Regions from separate parts of the Nocardia sp. NBC_00511 genome, predicted to be linked through region 1. Evidence: riboswitches for the same ligand, from Rfam matches in the RefSeq annotation. Region 1 holds a riboswitch; the other holds the start of a gene.
The links. A riboswitch is a leader RNA that binds a small molecule or an ion and turns the genes downstream of it on or off. The one in region 1 is predicted to bind thiamine pyrophosphate.
Positions count from the first base shown of each region.

Region 1 (11,225 bases):
CATGTTCTACTGCGGCGGAAACTACGAGGCGCGCAAGGGATCCGGGATCGGCCAGGGTTCGGTGTCGGTGCATCCGGGCGGGTACGCGCACGGGCCGCAGCCGGGGGCCTACGAGCGCAGCATCGGCCTGGAGTTCTTCGACGAGCTCGCGGTCATGGTCGACACCTTCCACCCGCTGCAACTGGGTGAGGGCGCGCTGGCCTGTGAGGATCCGGGATACGCCTGGACCTGGTCGGGTCGCGGCCCGGCGGAATGGATCTGAGTGCGGGTGACTGTGACAGGGGACGAGGTGTGGTGTTGAACAGCCGCGTGCGGATCGAGGTGCCGGCGGGTTCCGGTTTCGGGCGGACCCATCTGCCCTACGGGGTGTTCCGGCCGATGGGCGAGCAGCCTCGGGTGGGGGTGCGGCTCGGTGATTCGGTGATCGATCTGGCTGTCGCGCTGGATGATCCGATGTTCGCCCAGCCCAGCCTGAACGCCTTCATGACACAGGGACCGCAGTGCTGGCGGGAGGTGCGCGAGCGGGTGACGGTGGCCGCGGATGCGGAACTACCGGCGGCGGCGGTGCATCCGATACACGCGGTGTCGCTGGACCTGCCGATCGAGATCGGCGACTACGTCGACTTCTATGCGAGTCTCGACCACGCCACCGCGCTGGGCCGCATGCTGCGGCCGAACGGCGATGCGCTGCTGCCGAATTGGCGTCATCTGCCGGTCGGCTATCACGGCCGCTCCGGCACCGTGGTGGTGTCGGGCACCGAGATCGCCCGACCGAGCGGACAGCGCAAAACCGATTCGGACACACCGGATTTCGGTCCGAGTCGCCGCCTGGACATCGAGGCCGAGCTGGGTTTCGTGGTGGGCGCGGGCTCGCCGCTCGGCACCCCCTTGGGCACCGGCGATTTCGATGCCCACGTATTCGGGGTGGCGCTGGTCGACGACTGGTCGGCACGCGATATCCAGGCCTGGGAGGGGCAGCCGCTGGGCCCGTTCCTGGGCAAGTCGTTCGCAACCTCGCTGTCCGCGTGGGTGACTCCCCTGGACGCGCTGGCGAAGGCGCGCATTCCACTGCCGCCGCAGGATCCCGAGCCACTCCCCTACCTGCGCGACACCGACCCCTGGGGCCTGGACATCGAGTTGACGGTGGCGTGGAACGGTCAGGTGGTCTCGACGCCGCCGTACCGCCGCATGTACTGGTCGCCCGCGCAGATGCTCGCGCACATGACGGTGAACGGGGCGTCCACCCGCACCGGCGACCTGTTCGCCTCGGGCACCGTCTCGGGTCCCGAACGCGCCGAACGCGGTTCGCTGATGGAGATCACCTGGGCGGGCACCGACCCGGTCACGGTCAACGGGGTGCAGCGCACCTTCCTTCAGGACGGCGACGAGGTGGTCATCACCGCGTCGGCCCCGGCCCTGGACGGGACCCGGCTGACCCTCGGCGAGGTGCGCGGCACCGTCAAACCCGCCTGACCTCGGGGCGATAGCCGGGCGCTATGCCCATGACCATCGTCACTGCCCCTACTCCGGTCAGAACCGGAACGTTAACGTTCCGAAGTCGAAGACTTCGGAGGGTGCCGTCAATGTTGACCAGTCTTGCCCGGTTTGCCATGGCGCGCCCACGATTGGTCCTGGTGACCGCACTGCTGCTGATGATCATCTCCGGCGGCTTCGGCGCGTCCGCGCGCGAGCACATGGTCGGCGGCGGCTACCTGACCAATGATCTGGAGTCGGTGCGCGCCAACGGCTTCATCTACACCAACTTCCCCGGCGGCAACCCGAACCTGCTGGTCATGGTGAGCGGCGACAGCGTCGACAGTCCCGCGGTCCGCGATCAGGCCCAGACCCTCACCGACGAGCTCTCCCAGGACCCGACCGTGATCGGCGTGCAGTCTTACTGGACCAGCGGCGCGGAACGGCCCGATCTGGCCACGCAGTTGAAGAGCAAGGACGGTAAGCGCGGCCTGATCATGGCCACCCTCACCGGATCCGATACCGCGGTGCAGAACCGCGCAGCGCTGCTGTCGCAGCAGTACAACGGCGACCACGACGGCGTGCAGGTGCGGGTCGGCGGCATGGCGGGCAGCTTCTCCGACATCAACAATCAGGTGCAGCAGGATCTGCTGCTGGCCGAGACCATCGCGGTTCCGGTGTCGGGTCTGCTGCTGATCCTGGTGTTCGGCAGCGTGATCGCCGCGGCACTGCCGATCGGCGTCGGCCTGTTCTCGATCGCCGCGACACTCGGCATCCTGCGCGGGCTGACGAAGATCATGGACGTCTCCATCTTCGCGCTCAATATGACCAGCGCGCTGGGCCTCGCGCTGGCCATCGACTACAGCCTGTTCATAGTCAGCCGTTACCGCGAGGAGCTGGCCGCGGGCCGCGACAGCCGGGCGGCCGTGCTGCGCTCGGTGCAGACCGCCGGCCGCACCGTCGTGTTCTCCGGTCTGACAGTCGCTTTGGCACTGGCCGCGCTGGCGGTGTTCCCGCAGCCGTTCTTCAAATCCTTCGCCTACGCGGGTGTCGCGGTGGTGGTCGCCGCGGTGGCCGCGTCGGTGGTGCTGCTGCCCGCCGCCCTGGTGCTGCTCGGCGACCGGGTGAACGCCTGGGACCTGCGGACACCGTTCCGCCGCCTGCTGGGTCGCGGACCCGTAGTCGTGAAGCCGCCGGAGCAGACATTCTGGTACAAGCTGGTCACCGCCGTGATGCGGCGCGCGCTGCCGGTCGCGGTGATCGCGGCGGGTCTGCTGATCACCCTCGGATCACCCTTCCTGACAGCACATTTCGGCACCCCCGACGACCGGGTGATCAGCACGACCGCCTCCAGCCGTCAGGTGGGTGACGCGCTGCGGCAGGACTTCGGGGCCGATATGGCGTCGAGCGCGGTGGTGGCGCTGCCCGGATTCCAGGGCGCGCCAGGGGAACTCGCCACCTACGCGCAGGGTCTGTCCAAGGTCCACGGGGTGGCGGCGGTGCTCTCCGGCTCCGGCATCTACGTGAACGGGGCCGCGATGGCCTCCGGGATCACGGAGATGATCCAGCCCGCCGGCGCCTATCTGACGATCGTCACCAAGATCGCGCCCTTCTCCGCCGAGGGGAAGCAGCAGCTGGCGGACCTGCGCGCGGTCCCCGCGCCGGGCGATGCCCTCTTCGGCGGTGCGGGTGCGCTGAACCAGGACACCATGGACTCGGTGATCAGCCGGATTCCCCTGGCCGCCGGGCTGATCGCGGTCATCACCCTGATCCTGCTGTTCCTGTTCACCGGCAGCGTGGTGCTGCCACTGAAGGCGCTGGTGCTCAACCTGCTGTCGCTCACCGCGACCTTCGGCGCGATGATCTGGATCTTCGAGCAGGGCCACCTGTCGAGCCTGCTGGGTTTCACCGCCACCGGCAGCATCGACCTGTTCATGCCGATCCTGATGTTCTGCCTGGCCTTCGGCATGTCGATGGACTACGAGGTGTTCCTGCTCTCGCGCATCCGCGAGGAGTGGCTGGCCTCCGACCGCAGCCCCGAGGCCAACACCCGTTCGGTGGCGCTCGGCGTCGCCCGCACCGGCCGGATCTTCACCGCCGCCGCGGGTTTGATGGCGGTGGTGCTGCTGTCGGTGGCGACCTCCGAGGTCGCGCCCATGAAGCTGTTCGGCATCGGGCTGGCGCTGGCCGTCATCTCCGACGCCACCATCATTCGCGGTCTGCTGGCCCCGGCGCTCATGCGGCTGCTGTCCACCGGCAACTGGTGGGCCCCGAAACCGCTTGCGGCGCTGCACAAGCGGATCGGGTTCGAGGAGGACACCTCAGGCGCGGGCCCGGTAGCCGACGCACACCGTCAGGGCGGCGAGCAGCACCAGTCCGCCGATGACGCCGAGGCCGACACCCATGGCATCGGTGAAGGCGGCCGGGTCATGGGCTCCGGCCCCCGAGTGTGAAGCCATGATGGTGCCCAGCACCGCGACCCCGGTGGCCGCACCGAATTCTCTTGCCGCGGAGTTCAATCCGGCTCCCATCCCGGAGCGGTCGGCTGGCAGGTTGGCCATGACGCCGCCGGTCAGCACCGGCGAGGCCAGTCCCATGCCGATAGAAAGCAGCACCAGGTACACCGCGTAGAGCGGGTACGGCGTGTTCTCGTCCGCGGTGGCGACCAGCAGCAGGCCGGCGCCGATCACGGCCAGTCCACCCGCCGCCGGGAGGCGCGGGCCGGTCCGGGCCTGCAACCGCATGGCCCAGCGCGGGATCAGGATCATCCCGATGGTCAGCGGCACGATGGCGATTCCGGCGGCGGCGGGCGTGAAACCCTTGATGTACTGGAGATATTGGGAGTTCACGAAGAACAGCGCGAACAGCCCGAAGAACGTGGTGGCGGTGCCGAGCACCGCGGCCCGCAGGCCCGGCGACCGGAACACCCGCGGATCGACCAGCGGATGCGGGCTGCGCAGCGAATGCCACACCAGCCCGGCCAGCAGCGCCACGCCGAGACCGAACGCGCTCAGCACCGTCGCCGAACCCCAGCCGTGCGATGGCCCCTCGATGATGCCGTAGAGCACCGCCGTCGACCCGAGGATGAGCAACAGCGCCCCCACCGGATCCTGATTCGCTTCGCGCCGAGGCGTTTTCGGCGTCACCGCCGCGACCACCCCGGCCAGCACCAACCCCAGCGGAGCCATCACCAGGAACAGCGCCCGCCACGGCAGATACTGCTGCAACAGCCCGCCACCGATATTGCCCAGCGCCCCACCGAGTCCCAGTGACAGCGTCCAGGTCGCGAGCGCGTGCGCCCGCGCCCTCGGGTCGGGCGAGAGCTGCACCAGGATCGACAGCGTGGTCGGCGTGATCATCGCCGCCCCGGCCCCCGACAGTGCCCGCCCCGCGATCAGCAACGCGGGCGCGGCCGCCGCCGCACTCAGTGCCGCACCCACCGCGAACAGCATGAGCCCGCTCATCAGTACTCCCTTGCGCCCGAAGCGATCCGCGAGCGCACCGGCCGGAATCAGCAGCGCGGCAAAGACGATCACATACGCGTCCACCACCCACAGCAGTTCCGAGGGTCGCGGATGCAGCGACGACGCGGCCAGCACCGGAATGGCCAGGTTGATGGCGGCGACCATGCTCTGGGCCACCATGACGCAGGCGCACAGGGCGAGCAAGGTGGCGCGGGACGGACCGGCGCGACGCAATTCGTCGGCCGGAGCCGGGGACACGACGGTGGACATGACTGGGACTCCTCGAGATCGGGGGGTGACGGCCGGGCCGTCCCGCTGCCGCCGATCCGACTGCGCCCCGGCGCGTTTCGGCCGGAATCCGCCACCGGCGAGGAGCCGTGGGGTCGAATTCTGTTCGAAACGCGCCGAGACGGCGGTTCCCGGAATCATGCGGTCGCTGGCGGCGCGGCCGGGCCGACTCGGCCGGATACCGGCCGAGCGAGTGGAATGGACTGCGGCACAGACGAATCCGCTCTGGTGTCGGATACTTCGCCTCAGCTGAGCGCCACCTGTTCCACGGTAGGGCCGGAGATCTGATTACTCAAATGCATCTTTATCATCGAATATATGCACGAGACGCAATCGCGCGAGCTACGCGGCCTGGACCTGAACCTGCTGGTGGTGCTGGACGCGCTGCTCATCGAGCACAGCGTGACGGCGGCCGCCGAACGGCTGCATCTGTCGGAGCCCGCGGTGAGCCGGGCGCTGGGGCGATTGCGGCGCACCCTCGGGGATCCGATCCTGGTGCGAGCGGGCCGCGCCATGACACCCACCCCGCATGCCCTGACCATCGAGCCCGAGGTCCGGGAACTGGTGGATCGGGTGCAGCGACTGTTCACGGCGGCACACGCCACCGACATCCGCACCACCACGCGCGACTTCGCGGTACTGGCCCCCGACGCCATGGCCGCCGTGTACGGTCCGGGCCTGATCGAGCGGGCGGCGGTCGAGGCACCCGGTCTGCGGCTGCGCTTCCTGCCGGAGAGCCCGTTCGATCTGCCGATGCTGCGCGAGGGCCGGGCCGATCTCGAGCTCGGCATCATCGATTCACGCGAGCCCGAGATCCAGCTCCGGCCGGTGTTCGTGGATCGGATGGTCGGCGTGGCGCGTCGTGGTCATCCGCTGCTGCGCGACAACCGAATCGAGCTCGCGGACTACGCGGTGGCACGCCCGCTGCTGGTGTCGCGGCGCGGCAGGCTCACCGGTCCGATCGACACGGCGCTGGCGGAGCACGGCCTGCATCGCACGGTGCGGGCCACCGTGTCCGGGTATCCGAGCTCGCTGTTCTTCCTGCTGGACAGCGATCTCGTCGGCAATCTGCCGTCGTGCGCGAGCGGCCTGGCCGAGCGGCTGGGCCTGGTGGTGTTCGAGCTGCCGGTCGAAACTCCGCCGCTGCCATACAGTTTGGCCTGGCATCCGCGCCACGACGCGGATCCCGCGCACCGCTGGCTGCGCGACACCCTGCACGAGCTGATGCTCGCCGGGCGTGGCGACTAGCGGATCGCGGTCCGACCGGCGTCGATCACCGCCATGAAGTGGTTCAGATTGCCGACGAGCCGGTCGACGGAATCCATCGCACCGCCGTCGTCGTGGTGGTGCAGCCAGTCCGCGATCAGTTCGAACAGCCCGCCGATGGTGGCCAGCGCGAGCGCCAGTTCCCTTGCGTCATCGGATATTTCGCCGCCGCGCCACTGCTGCGCCAGGAACGCCGCCGACCAGCGCCGGTTACTGCGCCGCTGGGCCTCGACCGCGGGCGAGATGCCGCCCGCCTCACCGAAGGTGACCTTGGCCAGCCGGGGGTCGTCGGCGATGGCGTTCACGAAGGCGGCCAGCACGGCGTGGCGGCGTTCCGGCCACGGCCGCCCGGCGGTCTCGGTGGCGGCGAGGAGCACGCTTTGCTGGATGCCCCGGGTGATCTGGTCGAGCAGCGCGGTATAGCAGGCTTCCTTGCTCTCGAAGTGGTCGTAGAAGCCTTTGGTACCGACGAAGGCGGCCTGACAGATCTGTTCGATCGAGGTGCCCGAATAGCTTTGCCGGGCAAAGAGTTCGGTGGCCGCGGTGAGCAGTTGACGGCGGCGCTGGGCGCTGCGCTCGTCGGCATCGAGGCCGCGGATCCGGCGCCTGGCGGGAGTCCGGTCGGGCGCCGCGGCAGAGTTGCTGCGGGACATGCCTAGACGATAGCCATCATCATTTCAGAAAGACATCTTGTCGGTAACTGGTCACCGTGTTGTAATCCATGTCACGTCGATGAGGAAGGGAACAGAGACGTGGCTATCAATGGGGATCGCCGAAGACGGGGATGGCGGCGGTACACCGCGGTCGCCCTCGCGACGGCTTTGACGGCGGCTTCGGCCGTGCTGCTCGGGGGTGTCACCGCCGGATCGGCGGCGGCGCAACCACAACCGATCGATGTGGATCCGTTCTATCAAGCGCCCGACGGCTTCGAGGCCACCGATCCGGGCACCATTCTGCGCACTCGCGAAGTCCAGCTGGCGGTGCTCACCGTGCTGCCGGTGCACGTGCGCTCCTGGCAGCTGCTCTACCGCACCACCGACCTGAACGGCCAGCCCGCGGTGGCGGCGACCACGGTCGCGATTCCCGAGGGGGCCGATACCTCGCACGGCCGGCCGCTGGTATCGCACCAGTTCTTCTACGACAGCACGTCACCCGCGTGCGCACCCTCCTACATCCTGCAGCAGGGCGGCGGGCTGCCCGCGCTCGAAGGCATCCACTCGACCGTCGAATACCTGGAACTGGCGGCGTCGATCAGTCAGGGCTATGCCATCAATGTGCCCGATTACGAAGGGCTGCAAGGACATCTGGCGGTCGCCAAGGAACCCGGCTACCTGATCCTCGACAGCGTGCGCGCCGCCGAGAGCTTCCGGCCGCTGGGCCTTGACGGCGCGAATACGCCTGTCGCACTGTGGGGTTACTCCGGCGGCGGCATGGGCACCGGCTGGGCCGCGGAGATGCAGCCGACCTACGCGCCGGAGCTGAACATCAAGGGCATGGCGATGGGCGCGCCGGTCTCGGATGTCGAATCCCTGTTGCACGTCAACGGTTCCATGTTCGCCAGCCTGATCGGCGTCGGCATGGCCTCGCTGCGCAACGCCTACCCGAAGTTCGCCGAGACCGCCGACCGGTACCTGACCCCGGAGGGCCGCGCGATCATGGATCGCACCACCCACCAGTGCCTGGTGCGCAATGTGCTGAACCTGATGTTCACCGACTACCAGCGCATGCTGACCATCCCGATCGCCGACTTCCTGGCCCTGCCCGACATCAAGGAGGTCTTCGATTCGACTGTGCTGGGCAGTAATCCGCCGACCGCGCCGATGATGGTCTATCAGGGCGTCTACGACGAGGCGGTGCCCTGGTACACCAACGACCGCATGGTGCGGCAGTGGTGCGACGGCGGCACCTCCGTGTACTACAAGCGCGATCACCTCAGCGAGCATCTGACGCTGACCACGCTCGGCATGGCGGACGCCTTCAACTGGATCAAATCCCGGCTCGCCCCCGGCGCTGCCGACCCGGCGGGCTGCCGGACCGATGACGTGATCACCATGCTCGGCAGCCTCGATGCCCTCGCCACCCAGACCGAGATCTCACTCAACGCCGCGTTCGGCGCACTCGGCTGGCCGATCGGACCGCAGGAGCGGTAAGCACTCTCGACCGCTTCCGCGACGCATGCCCGGCCGACCATCGGCCGGGCATGCGTGTTCCGTATATCTTCCGGCGCTCGGCCTCGGGGGTTGCGGCGGGCCTGTATGGTCGGCTGCGGAAAGTTACGTATGCCAACGGGGGCTCGCACCAGCGGGCTGAGAGGACGGCTAGGGCCGTCGACCGTATGAACCTGACCGGGTAATGCCGGCGTAGGGAGGATTCACCCCATGTCTTCGAGTCGTGTCCCCAGCAGTTCCGCACCGGTCGACACCGTGACCACCGGCCCCATTCAGGGCAGCGTCAAATTCTACGAGCAGGTCGAGGGCGAGGGCGTGACCCTGCGGGTTCCGCTGCGCCGCATCAACCTCACCAACGGTGAACATTTCGACGTGTACGACACCTCCGGTCCGTACACCGACGACACCGCCGCCATCGACCTCGAGGGCGGGCTGCCCAAGCTGCGCGACGAGTGGGACAAGCCCCGGGTCGACGGCCCGCCGACCCAGCTCAACTGGGCGCGCCAGGGCGTGATCACCAACGAGATGCGCTATATCGCGGCGCGCGAAGGGGTTTCGCCGGAGCTGGTGCGTGACGAGGTGGCCGCCGGACGCGCGGTCATCCCGGCCAACCACAACCACCCGGAGTCCGAGCCGATGATCATCGGCAAGAAGTTCGCGGTGAAGATCAACGCGAATATCGGCAACTCGGCCGTCAGCTCCTCCATCGCCGAGGAGGTGGAGAAGATGGTGTGGGCCACCCGCTGGGGCGCCGACACCATCATGGATCTGTCCACCGGCAAGAACATTCACGAGACCCGCGAGTGGATCCTGCGCAACTCCCCGGTCCCGGTCGGCACCGTGCCGATCTACCAGGCCCTGGAGAAGGTGAACGGTGATCCCACCAAGCTCACCTGGGAGATGTACCGCGACACCGTGATCGAGCAGGCCGAGCAGGGCGTCGACTACATGACGGTGCACGCGGGCGTGCTGCTGCGCTACGTGCCGCTGACCGCCAAGCGGGTCACCGGCATCGTCTCGCGCGGCGGGTCGATCATGGCGGCGTGGTGCCTGGCGCATCACCAGGAATCGTTCCTGTACACCAACTTCGCGGAACTCTGCGAGATCCTGGCCCGCTACGACATCACCTTCTCGCTGGGTGACGGCCTGCGTCCCGGCTCCATCGCCGACGCCAACGACGAGGCCCAGTTCGCCGAACTGCGCACCCTCGGCGAGCTCACCAAGATCGCGAAATCCTATGGCGTGCAGGTGATGATCGAGGGCCCCGGCCACGTGCCCATGCACAAGATCGTGGAGAACGTGCGCCTCGAGGAGGAGCTCTGCGAGGAGGCGCCCTTCTACACCCTCGGCCCGCTGGCCACCGACATCGCGCCCGCCTACGACCACATCACCTCGGCCATCGGCGCGGCCATCATCGCGCAGGCGGGCACCGCCATGCTCTGCTACGTCACGCCCAAGGAGCACCTGGGCCTGCCCAACCGCGACGACGTGAAGGTCGGCGTGATCACCTACAAGATCGCCGCCCACTCCGCCGACCTGGCCAAGCAGCACCCGCGCGCCCAGGACCGCGACAACGAACTGTCCAAGGCGCGCTTCGAATTCCGCTGGACGGACCAGTTCAACCTCTCCCTGGACCCCGACACCGCGCGGGAGTACCACGACGAGACGATGCCCGCCGAACCCGCCAAGACCGCGCACTTCTGCTCCATGTGCGGCCCCAAGTTCTGCTCCATGCGCATCTCGCAGGACGTCCGCGACTACGCCGAGAAGCAGGGCCTAACCGACGTGGCCGCCATCGAGGCGGGCATGGCCGAGAAGTCCGCCGAATTCGCCACCACCGGCAACCAGGTGTACCTGCCGGTCGTGTCGTGAGCTAGTTCGAAACCTGTTCGGGGCGGATGACTTTCGGGTCGTCCGCCCCGAATCATGTTCAGGGGCGGGTCGAGATCTGCTGCACGGCCCAGCTGTTGCCGTCCGGATCGTCGAAGAAGATGAAGCCGACATTGTCGAGGGGGTCGGCGACGTCGGCGGGGTTCTCGCCGAGCACCTGGATCTCGCCGCATTCCACACCGCGCTCGACCAACTCGGCGTGGGCTCGCTTGATATCGGGCACGATCAGCTGCATGCCCTTCAGGTAACCGGGCTCCATCTTCGGGACCGCGCCCTCGCCGATCACGATGGAGCAGCCGGAGCCGGGTGGGGTGAGCTGGCAGATGCGCACGCCCGGAGCGGGCTGCACATCGTGGTCGACGTGGAAGCCGAGCTTGGTGCTGTAGAAGTCCTTGGCGCGATCGATGTCCGTGACGGGGACGACGAGCACTTCGAGAGTCCAGTTCATGACAATCCTTTCCGGTCCGGTATTCCTCGACCGTTGGTCGGAGCCGCGCGACGGAAATCGACAGCTTCAGCGAACGGGAACCAGCGTGTTCTCGGATCGGCGGCCGGACAGGTAGTCCTCGACATTGCCGACGGTGGCGTCCACGATCTGTCCGACCGCGGTATCGGTGAAGTAGGCCTGATGCGAGGTGACCAGCACGTTCGGCATGGTCATCAGCCGGGCCAGGGT
Region 1 is NZ_CP107849.1:6,385,522-6,396,746, forward strand. It holds gene OG300_RS29880 (homogentisate 1,2-dioxygenase) at 1-262, shown strand, start outside; gene fahA (fumarylacetoacetase) at 253-1,473, shown strand; gene OG300_RS29890 (MMPL family transporter) at 1,584-3,926, shown strand; partial or broken gene OG300_RS29895 (MFS transporter) at 3,966-5,366, opposite strand; gene OG300_RS29900 (LysR family transcriptional regulator) at 5,544-6,473, shown strand; gene OG300_RS29905 (TetR/AcrR family transcriptional regulator) at 6,470-7,144, opposite strand; gene OG300_RS29910 (lipase family protein) at 7,244-8,641, shown strand; TPP riboswitch at 8,767-8,875, shown strand; gene thiC (phosphomethylpyrimidine synthase ThiC) at 8,870-10,531, shown strand; gene OG300_RS29920 (VOC family protein) at 10,590-10,997, opposite strand; gene OG300_RS29925 (NAD(P)-dependent oxidoreductase) at 11,064-11,225, opposite strand, start outside.

Region 2 (11,225 bases), 2.7 Mb from region 1:
GCGTTCGCGGTTGAATTGCGCCATCTTCTCGATCAGATAGGCGTCGTGCAGCAGAATCGGCCCGTCGGGGCCGACTGTCAGTGAGTGTTCATCGCTCGGCACCGGAATTCCGGCGTCATCCGTGGTGTAGCTGCTTCGATCGGACATGCTCCTCCTCTGCGTAGCTACTTCCGACGTCCAACAGTACGCCGGATGACAACGTCGGACCGATGCCGGTCGACCGGATGCCAAATTGCAGTGCGCAGAGTTTGCAATACTGTTTGCCACCACCGCGATGATCGAGTCCTCAATATCGGATTTCTCGAAAACCTCTGTAGCCAGCCGTTATACCCGGTGATCGGGCGCTCAAACCTCGCGGTAACCATATGATCACGAAGGTCAGCGCAGTCCGAATTCACCTTGCCGACCGGGCCGGACCATGCAACTGTGGACGACAGTTTGGCTCAGTTTCACCCCTCAACGACGAAGGGCTTTGAAATGAGTGACGAACTTTCCACCGATGCAGACATAGACGCATTGGATTTTCTGGCATTGGATCTCGGCAGAAATTCGCTCCGCCTCGATGATTCACACAAGCGCCCGTTGCATATCGTTCTGGTAGCGCCCCCCTACTTCGATATCCCGCCGACCGGATACGGCGGCGTCGAGGCCGTGGTGGCGACGTTGGCCGACGAACTGGTCGAGCGCGGCCACCAGGTGACCCTGCTGGGCGCTGGGCGGCCGGGCACCAACGCCAGGTTCATCCCGCTGTGGGACGAGGTACAGACGCTTCGGCTGGGCGAACCGTATCCGGAGATCGTGCACGCCTTCAAGGCCTGGCGCGTCATCGAGGCCCTGCACGCCGAGCAGCCCATCGACATCGTGCACGACCACACCTTCGCCGGGCCGGGCAATGCCGCCGCCTACCGGGCGCTCGGCATCCCCACCGTGGTGACGGTCCACGGACCCGTCGATGCCGAAATGCACGAGTACTACCGGGCTTTCGACGACAGTGTGCGACTGGTGGCGATCAGCGATCGCCAGCGTGAGCTCGCCCCCGACCTGAATTGGATTGCCCGCGTGCACAATGCGATCCGGCCGGACGAATGGCCGTTCCGCACCGAGAAGCTGGACTACGCACTGTTCCTGGGCCGCTACGCGCCCTACAAGGGTCCGCACCTGGCGCTCGAGGCCGCGCACGCCGCCGGGCTGCGGCTGATCCTGGCTGGCAAATGCAACGAGCCGCCCGAGCACGCCTTCTTCGACGAGTTCGTGCGGCCACTGCTGGGTCCCGACGACGACGTGTTCGGTGAGGCGGACGCCGTGGCCAAGCGGCAGTTGCTGGCCGGGGCGCGCTGCCTGCTGTTCCCGATCCAGTGGGAAGAACCGTTCGGCATCGTCATGATCGAGGCCATGGTCTGCGGCACCCCGGTGATCGCGCTGCGCGGCGGCGCGGTGGCCGAGGTGATCGAACACGGGGTCACCGGCTGGATCTGCGAGAGCCCCGACGAACTGCCCGCGGCGATCGCTCGCATCGGGGAGATCGACCCCCGCGCCTGCCGGGAGCGGGTCGAGAAGCTGTTCGCCACCGCGGCATTCGCGCGCGGCTACGAGGACGCCTACTACCGGGCGGCGAGCACCGCTCGCGTCCCGGAGCCGGTGCGGCGGCGCACCGCTCGGCGGACCCCGATCGTCCTGGGCCCGCGTGGCACTCGCCTGCCGAGCGGGCACCTGTGAGCGTTTTCAACGCCGGACCGCCGACGCCCATCTCGGGCGTCGGCGGTGTCGTCACCCTGGTCGAGGCGAGCACGTTCTGCCTGTCCGATCCGCTCGGCGACATCCATCCGGGCACCGCGCACGGACTGTTCCACCGCGACGCGCGGATGCTGAACCGCTGGGAATTGCGCCTGGACGGTGTTGCCCCGGAACAGCTTTCGGTCGCGGTGCGCGAACCCTTCCGGGCCCGGTTCGTGGCCCGCAAGCCGCCGCCGCACGGCATCGCCGACGCCACCGTGCTGGTGCAGCGCCGGCGCACCATCGGCGAGGGGTTGCACGAGGTGATCACGGTGCACAACCTCGGCGACGAGGACACCGCGATCACGGTGACCCTCACCGCCGACACCGATTTCGCCGATCTCTTCGCGGTCAAGGAAGGCCGCGTGCACGGCGGTGGCGGCGAACTCACCGCGGTCGGCGGGGTGCTGCGCCTGGCCGACCGCACCAATCCCGAACGGGCGGTGATCATTACCGCCGATGCCGACCCGGTCATCCAGCCCGGCTCGCTGACCTGGCGCATCGTGGTGGCACGCCGCAGCGTCTGGCACACCACCGTGCACTGCCGTCCCGCCACCGGGCGGCACGACACCTCGGGTTTCGACGAGGACGAGGACGGTCCCGCCACCAAGATCCGGCACTGGCGCGCCACCACCACCTCGTTGACCGCCTCCGGACAGGGCCTCAACGCGATCCTGCAACGCACCGAAACCGACCTGGGCGCACTGCGTCTCGACGATTCCGCCGACGGCACCGCGTATGTCGCGGCCGGTGCGCCGTGGTTCATGGCACTGTTCGGGCGGGACAGCCTGCTGACCTCGTGGATGGCGCTGCTGCTGGACAGCGATCTCGCGGTCGGGACCCTGCGTCAGCTCGCCGAATTGCAAGGCACGCAGGTCAATCCGGTCACCGAGGAGGAGCCCGGACGGATCATGCACGAGCGTCGCTACGGGCCCGGTAGCGATCGGGTACTCGGCGGCACCGTCTACTACGGGACGGTCGACGCGACTCCGCTGTTCGTCATGGTGCTGGCCGAATGCCTCCGCTGGGGTGCGTCCGAATCCGCTGTGCAGCAGCTACTTCCGGCCGCCGATGCGGCAATGGAGTGGCTGGGGAGCTACGGCGACCGCGACGGCCTGGTGGTCTATCACCGCAAGACTGATCGTGGTCTGGCCAATCAGGGGTGGAAGGACAGTTGGGACGCGATCAGTTTCAGCGACGGCCGCCTCGCCGAACCGCCGATCGCGCTGTGTGAGGCGCAGGGCTACGCGTACGCGGCGGAACTGGGCCGCGCGGATCTGGCCGAATCGAGCGGCGACCACGGTACCGCCGACCGCTGGCGAGCCCGGGCCGCCGACCGCCGGGCCCGCTTCGACGAGGCCTTCTGGATGCCGGACTGCGGCACTTACGCGCTGGCACTGGATGCTTCGAACCAGCCGGTGGACGCCATCTCCAGCAATCCCGGCCACTGCCTGTGGACCGGCATCGTCCCCGACGAGCGAGCGGCCGAGCTGATCGAACGCCTCAGCGCCCCGGACCTCAACAGCGGCTTCGGATTGCGCACCCTGTCCTCCACCGCCCGGCGCTTCAACCCGATGGGCTATCACACCGGCTCGATCTGGCCGCACGACACCGCGATCGCGGTGGCCGGACTGCTGCGCTACGCCCACATCCCCGGGGCTCTGAAGCTGGCCGAACGCCTGGCCACCGGACTCCTGGAGGCGATCCTGGAGTTCGGCGCCCGCCCACCGGAACTCTTCTGCGGCTTCAGCCGCAGCGAATTCCACTCCCCCATCCCCTATCCCACCTCCTGCTCCCCACAGGCCTGGGCCAGCGCCGCCCCACTGCTGCTCATGCGCTCGTTCCTGGGCCTGCAACCCGACGCACCCGCCCGCACCCTCACCATCGCGCCGCGGCTCCCCGAACGCGCGGGCACCATCCGGCTCACGGATCTGAAGCTGGGTGGGGCGAGCATCACCATCGAGGCCACCGGCACCGAGGCGGAAGTCACCGGGCTACCGGACGACTGGCAACTGCGCCGTCTCTGAACCGGCACCGAAGTCGGAACAATTGTCAGTTCCTCCGGATACCCGCGGCATGGGATGTTGGGGACCCTCGAGGACGGCTGGGCCCTGAAAAGCCTTTCCTCATGCTGCGCGACGATACGGCGTCGAGGACTTCCGATGCTCGTTCACCAACGGCGCCTTCAATCTCTACCTCGACCAGCACAAGGAATCCGAGCACGCACCGAATCCGATGCCGACGGGAAGCGCCGGTTCGCTCTGACGGGTTGCCGGGTCTGCGGCGATGATTCCGCGGACCCCGGCGGCACCTCTGATAACGTCCGAACCGGACACGGGGTGCTCCGCGCCACGAGCGGGGCTGAGAACACACCCGCAGCACCTGACGCAGACAATGCTGACGAAGGGATGTCGCGTGACGACCACACCACCCGAGCCGGACGCTCCGCAAAAGCTCGCCGAAGCCCGTGCGGCACTGGCGACTTCGGCTCCACTGGTCCAATGCTTGACCAACCGGGTGGTCACCACCATCACCGCCAATGTGCTGCTCGCGGTCGGGGCCGCGCCGGCGATGGTCGACAATGTCCACGAGGCAGCGGATTTCGCCCGGATCGCCTCGGCGGTATTGATCAATCTCGGCACCCCGGACGATATGACGGCCGCGGCGATGCGGTTGGCCGCCGAGGCCGCGGCCGCGAGCCGAACCCCGTGGGTGCTCGATCCGGTCGCGGTCGGCGGCTTGGCCTTTCGCACGGCACTCGCCCACGACTTGCTGCAATACCGGCCGACGGTGATTCGCGGGAACGCCTCGGAAGTGATCGGTCTGGCCGGAGCCGGGCAGGGCGGTCGTGGCGTCGACTCGACCGCGGGCAGCGACGAGGCCCTGCCGGCGGCCCGCGACCTCGCCGCACGAACCGGTGCGGTGGTCGCGGTCTCGGGCGTCACCGACCTGATCGTCTCCAAGACCGGGACCGCACGCATCCGCGGCGGGTCGGTATTGCTGACCCGGACCACCGGGGCGGGCTGCGCGCTCGGTGGCCTGACGGCCGCCTACACGGCGGTGACCGACGACCCGTTCATCGCCGCGGTCGCCGCGCACCTGCACGTCGCCATCGCCGCAGAAGAGGCCGAGGCGCTCTCGGCGGGACCCGGTAGTTTCGCGGTGGCCTGGATCGACCGACTCGACGCAGTCGGGCCCGATGACCTTGCCGCAGGCCTGATTCGGCGGCTCGGATGAGCATCGAGCGTCCCGGTCTGCGCGACCAACTGCGACTGTGCCTGATCACCGACACCGCGATGTGTGGTGAGCGCGGCGTGCCCGCCGTGGTCCGGGCCGCGGTCGCCGGTGGGGTCTCGATGGTCCAGGTGCGATCCAAGAACACCTCGGACCGTGACCTGCTCGCCCTCACCCTCGCCGTCCGAGAATGCTTGACCGGCACCGGAGTTCCGCTCATCGTCGACGACGCGGTCGACGTGGCCGTGCTGGCCGGTGCCGACGGCGTGCACGTCGGTCAGACCGATCTCCCGACCGATCTGGTCCGCCAGTGGGTGGGTCCGGATTTCATCATCGGACTCTCCGTGTCCACCATGGCGCAGGCGGTCGCGGCCGAGGCTGCCGACTATCTCGGCATCGGCCCGATCTGGGCCACCGCGACCAAGCCGGACGCCGCCGGTCCGGTGGGCCCGATCGGGCTGGCCACGCTGGTCGCCGCCACCGGACTGCCGACGGTCGCGATCGGTGGCATCCACGCCGACACGGTCCCGCAACTGGCAGGCACGGGTGTCGATGGCGTGTGCACGGTTTCGGAGATCTGCGCCGCGCCGGACCCCACCGCCGCGGCCGCCCGGCTGCGGGCCGCGGTCGATGACATCCGGCGGATGCGACCGTGACCATCTGACGGTGCGGCGGGCCTCGGTCAGCCCAATCGGCCGAGGATCTCCTCGGATTCGAGGAGGCCGATGTTGCTCGGGGCGGTGCCCTGGCTGAACACGCGAGCGTGCTGCTTGGCGCGCAGGTCCTGGTGCGCCTCGGCGGGCTTGTCGTAGCCGTACCGGGTGCGGGCCTCCTCCGGGCTGACCACCTCACGCCGCAGTGGCGGAACCCCGAGGAAGATCGGGCGCAGCACCGGGAAGGTCATCGGCGAAAGCAGCTGCACCACAAGAAGTTCGGCTCGACGGTTCAGATGCACGACCCGGAAGGCCAGCTTCAGCCAGAGCGGGATCAGCGCGTCCACGATGCGCGACTGCCGCAGTCCGGACATCTCCCGCATCCACAGCGGCATGGTGGCGATGGTGCCCGCGCGCAGGGACCGATCCGCGATCCAGGTGACCGGGCGCAGGAAGAACGGCAGCTTGGGCAGCATCACCTCGGCGCGCAGCAGATGATTCATCGCCCGCCTGGCGATTTCACTGCCGGACAGTTGCGGTCGCATCGCGTCGAAGTACGCCTGCACGCCCTCGCGGGTGCGGGGAACATCTGCGGGAGAACAGGTTTGCAGCTCCGCCGCGACCGCGCATTCCTGCCAGTACTGCGCCTCGTCCTCGGCGCTGAGGCGGCCCGGACCGTACTTCTCGTAGGCGTAGAGAATCGAATGCCAGGCCGTCAGGTGGATCCAGAGCTGCGAGGCCGGATCGTTCGCGTCGTAGGGCGCGCCACTGTACGGGTCGGTGCCGATCGCCTTGGAATGAATTTTAACCAGCACGTCGGCAGCCTGAGAGGTCTCGCGCGAACCTCCGAAAGCCACCAGCGCGAAGTACTTCAGGGTCCGGTCGTAGCGGGTACGCGGCCGCTTGTAGATGTCGTGCGTCTGGTCCACCGCCGCCACCAGCGCGGGATCGAGCTCTTCGATGACCACGGCCCGCTGGAACCCGATGGACAACGAAGTCGGATAGCTCCACACCTTCCACGTCACCGAGCCGGGCCCGAAGAACCCGTAATCCTCGTGCGGCTGTGTGGTCTTCTTCCGAGGTAGCGCAAACTCCATATGGATCCTCTCAGCAGCCAGGTCGGTCATCGGCGTCGATCACCGACCCGAGTTGGTCAGGGAATGCATGCGGTAACACTCCGGGTCATGTTATCCAGCAGTGGAATTTCCCACTGCGCGACAGGCCGGAATCGCGCCGAGTGCCAGGCTCCGAAACCTCCGGGCCACCATTCTGCCAAAATGGCTGCCGCTCTTACGGTTTCATCGTTCGCAGCCGGTCACCGCCCTCTGACATCTCCAGTCACCGCAGAATCACACGTTCGGAATTGCCCATTCGCTCCGCTGAATAATCTCGATCTCGCATTGTGATTCGAGAAACACGCCGCGCTCCGCATGTTCACCAGCGGAACTCGAAGTTTGCCGTCATATCCTGTTACTCCGAACGACGTCAATGGTGATGGAGAGATGGGGTAACGATGAAGCGCTTGTTGTCGGTCATGGCGGGACTGGTTCTCATCGCGGGCGCCGGAGCGTGTTCGAAGGACTCGACGCCGTCACCCACCACCACGACCGCGAAACCGACTACCACCACGTCCTCATCCACCGCGCCGACTACGACAGCGCCTCCGGCGCAGCCGACCACCACGGTCGGGCAGCGGGGTGCGGACGGCTCCACCGGAAACGGCCTGAGTGCCGAATACTGTGCGAAGAACCAGGATCCGGGATGTCCGCGAGGTAGCTATGTCGGGCCGAACGCCATCCAGAATCCGAACGGCGACGGCACCTGGGTGCCGTGCGAGGGCACGATCTGCACCAACCCCAATCATGGTGCGGGCCCGGACACCACCGCCGCGCCGGTCGAACCCACCACGACTTCCCCACAGAATTCGGGCCAGGTCGAGGGCGCGCCGTGCGAGGGCGACGGCCGCTGGGTCCATCTCGACGGCGGCAATGCCGGGCACTACGGCACCGAGTGGCTCTGCCAGCACTGATTCCAATTGGAAATACGGAACGGTCGGCAGGCACAATGCCCACATGATCACCGTTGATGCCGTCTACCTCGGCGGACAGTCGCTATCCGGGCTCCGGGCAACGAGTTCCGACCACCGCGGTCAAGCTGCGGGGGCGTTCGCGTGGGTGGGTGTGCGGGATCTCGACGACGATGATCTCGCTCGCCTGCACGACGCCGTCGGCGTGGATCCGGTGCTGCTGTCCAGAGCGCACCGGTCCCTGCAGCGGCCCGGCTTGGAGGTGCACGGCGACACGGTGGTCATCGCGATGCCCACCGGTCGCTACCGGCACCAGGACGTCTCCATCGACGTGGAGGACGTATTGCTCGCTGTCGGAAGGGATTTCATCGTCACCGTCGGCAGTGAACTCGCTCCCCCGGAGTTCGACACCGACCTCACCGGCGGCCCGCTCGCCGCGTTCCGTCTCGTCCTCGACCTGATCCTCGACGACTACCTCACCCTGCTCGAGCACCTCGACCGGGAAATCAAACAGGTCGAGCGAGAAGTCTTCTCCACCAACGGCGAAAACCCCGTCGAACAGATCTACCGCCTACGCCGCCTGCTGATGGAATTCGAACAGACCACCGCCCCACTCGTCGACGAACCCCTCGAACGCCTGGTCCGCCGCCGCCTCCCCGCCTGGATCGCCGAAGATCCCTACAGCGCCAATGTCGGCGACGAGGCCCTGCACGAAATCGACCGCCAATTCCGGCATATCGACAATCGCGTCACCGGCCGCCGCGAACTCCTCGACGGAATCCTCAACGCCAACCTCACCCAGGTCGGCATCCGCCAGAACGAAGACATGCGCAAAATCTCCGCCTGGGTCGCCACCGCCGCCGCCCCCACCCTGGTCGCCGGAATCTACGGCATGAATTTCGAAGGCATGCCCGAACTTTCATGGGAGTACGGCTACCCAGCCGCCCTCGGCGTGATGGTCACCCTGGCGGCTCTCGTCCAAGCCCTCTTCCGCCGCAAAGGATGGCTCTGAGTGCGAAATTACGAAAAGCAAGCGGCACTTACCGGCAACAGACCCTGATCGGCACTACCGTTGACCGAATGGCGAGTAGGGACATCACGGTCACCGTGGGCGAGGAAGACTGGTTCACCCTCGAGGGTGCGGCCGAGCATGCCGGCATGAGCGTGGAAGCCTACGTGTCTTGGGGCGTAAGAATTTTGGCGATGCAGTCCCGCCCCGGAGGCGCGAAACAGGACCGCACCGCAGCCAGCCCGAAGGCGACCCGCCGCGCAGTCGAGACCGCCGAAGAATCGGAATCCGCAGCATGGACGGAAACCTTCTCCGAACGCCTCTCCCAGCGCGCCGACCGCTACGACCACGACTGACCTCGCCCCATCGTCACGGTGGCCACCGATCAGGCACGGCGACTCGAGATTTCGAGGTAGCCAGCGCTGCACTCAGTCCGGCTCTCCCGACGCGATCTCGCCACCGACTGAACGGCATCCGGCGACCAAGAGGGCGATCCGAAACAACTACGCGTTTCGGACCGCCCGGGTGGGGTAGTCCCCGCTCATGACCGTGATGCACGAGACGCTCCCCCACCGGACCTTCGGGCCGGTCCTGGTCCGCAGTGCCGAAATGCGCACCTCGGCACGGCGGCATCACCGTCTCGTACGCGCCCAGCTCCGCTTCGCCGTATTGGCTGGCAGCTGTGTGGGTTCCGCGGTCGCGATCCTCGCCACCATGCCCCTCTGACTCTCCAATTACGTTCGGGCAGCGGAGGAGTCGTGGTTGTATTCCGCGACGGATCCGAGCAGGGCTGCCGTGGCGTTCCGATAGAGCGATGATTTGACGTTGCCGAGGGCAGGTCCAGAGGTGTTGGCCAGGCTCTGCGCATAGGCGACAGCGGATTTCAGCACATCGCCCTCGTCGGCGACCGCGTCGACCAAGCCTGCGGTCAACGCTTCGGCCCCGCCGTAGCGGTGCCCGGTGACCAGGGCACGGCGGGCCACGGGCAGCGGCAGCTGTGACTGCGCCAGCTCGACCATGCCGGGAGCGTAGTTGACGCCGAGAGTGACGCCCGGGAAACACACATAGCCACGGTCGTTGCGCATAACTCGATAATCGTGCGCGATAGCGAGAAACGCACCGGCGCCATAGGAGTGGCCGTTGATGGCCGCGACGGTCGGCATGGGCAGCGTGAGAATCCGGGCGAACAGGCGCAAGAGGCCAGCTACGTTGTCGTTGATTCGGTCGGGATGCTTTGCGCCCCATTCGATGTCGAACCCGGTGGAGTAGAACTTGCCGTCCCCGACCGTGACCAGGCCACGAGGACCGGAGCTTGCAGCGACCTCATCGAGGAGAGCGTCCATTTCGGCGACCCAATCCGGATGAAACCGGTTCTCGGTATCGCGCTCACCCTTGTTGCCCAGGTGTGCGATGAACACCTGTCCTTCTTGCTGCAAATACGGCATTTTGCCAAGGTATCGCATGGACCAGGTCAGAGGCGGTTTCCACCTCTGACCAGTCAGGCCTAGGCATCATCGAACGGGCGTCCCCCGACCGCACGGCCTGCGGGATTCAGGGAGTTGCTCGCCGGTCAGTGATCGTCGTAGTGGTCGCCGTGGGCGGCATGACGGTGTCCGTCGTGGATGTAGTCGACGTGGTCGCCGTGCGGCACCGCCACATGACCGCAGCCCTCCCCGTGCGCGTGATCCTGGTGCGGATGAGACACGTGCTCGCCGGATTCACACTCGTCGAAATGGTCGTCGTGCGCACGATGCAGGTGGCCGTCGTGGGCGTAGTCGACGTGGTCGCCATGCGGCACCGCCACATGCCCGCAACCCTCCCCATGCGCATGTTCAGGGTGTGCGTGAACGAGATGAGCTGTGGTCATGGCTACTGAATCATCCTTTCGACACGGAGATGAACTTCGACGGGCGAAACCATAGCAAATCCGCATGACCAGCCCCGTCCCCCTCGGGCCGATTACGGCGAGCGGCGTCGACGGGTGCGTCATCCGACGACCGATCGAGTTCGTTACTGCGCTGTGTGCCCCCACAATTCGCGGCAGTCGGTCGTAACGGACGGCTCATACAGTGCGAAGGAGGCCATGATGAAATCGACTCGGCGAGCCTGCAAACTGATGCCTCGACACGAGTTACGGCCGATCTTCTCTACGCGACAACACATTTGGTGAGTAGTTCCGAGGCAAGGAGTTCGATGTGAAGAATCAAAGCCTGACGCGAGTGGGCTCATGTGCGGCCGGGATCGCGGTCCTGGCCGCGACCACGGTGTCGATGGCCGCGACAGCCTCCGCCGATGAGTGGATGCAGGTGTCGGGCACCCTCCAGTGCGTCGGCCAGACCTACACCCTCACCGTCCCGGCGGCGAAAATTCAAACGGGGATCTCGTCGTACTACTTCCTCGACGGCAAGACCCTCAGCACCGCGGCCATGATCGGCAGCGAGCAGCCCATCCAGCACGGCCAGGACGCCACCGCATCCTGGACGCCCGCCACCAGCGGCGTCCATACCCTGTGGTGGCGTGGCATTCAGCC
Region 2 is NZ_CP107849.1:3,692,153-3,703,377, forward strand. It holds gene OG300_RS17390 (catalase) at 1-147, opposite strand, end outside; gene OG300_RS17395 (glycosyltransferase family 4 protein) at 583-1,716, shown strand; gene OG300_RS17400 (glycogen debranching N-terminal domain-containing protein) at 1,713-3,800, shown strand; TPP riboswitch at 4,099-4,199, shown strand; gene thiM (hydroxyethylthiazole kinase) at 4,189-5,010, shown strand; gene thiE (thiamine phosphate synthase) at 5,007-5,663, shown strand; gene OG300_RS17415 (oxygenase MpaB family protein) at 5,690-6,757, opposite strand; gene OG300_RS17420 (hypothetical protein) at 7,174-7,689, shown strand; gene OG300_RS17425 (CorA family divalent cation transporter) at 7,733-8,698, shown strand; gene OG300_RS17430 (hypothetical protein) at 8,767-9,051, shown strand; gene OG300_RS17435 (hypothetical protein) at 9,239-9,421, shown strand; gene OG300_RS17440 (enoyl-CoA hydratase/isomerase family protein) at 9,430-10,140, opposite strand; gene OG300_RS17445 (hypothetical protein) at 10,266-10,562, opposite strand; gene OG300_RS17450 (hypothetical protein) at 10,891-11,225, shown strand, end outside.
Region 2: it holds a riboswitch for thiamine pyrophosphate, as region 1 does, so the genes downstream of both, thiM (hydroxyethylthiazole kinase) here and thiC (phosphomethylpyrimidine synthase ThiC) in region 1, are expected to answer to the same signal.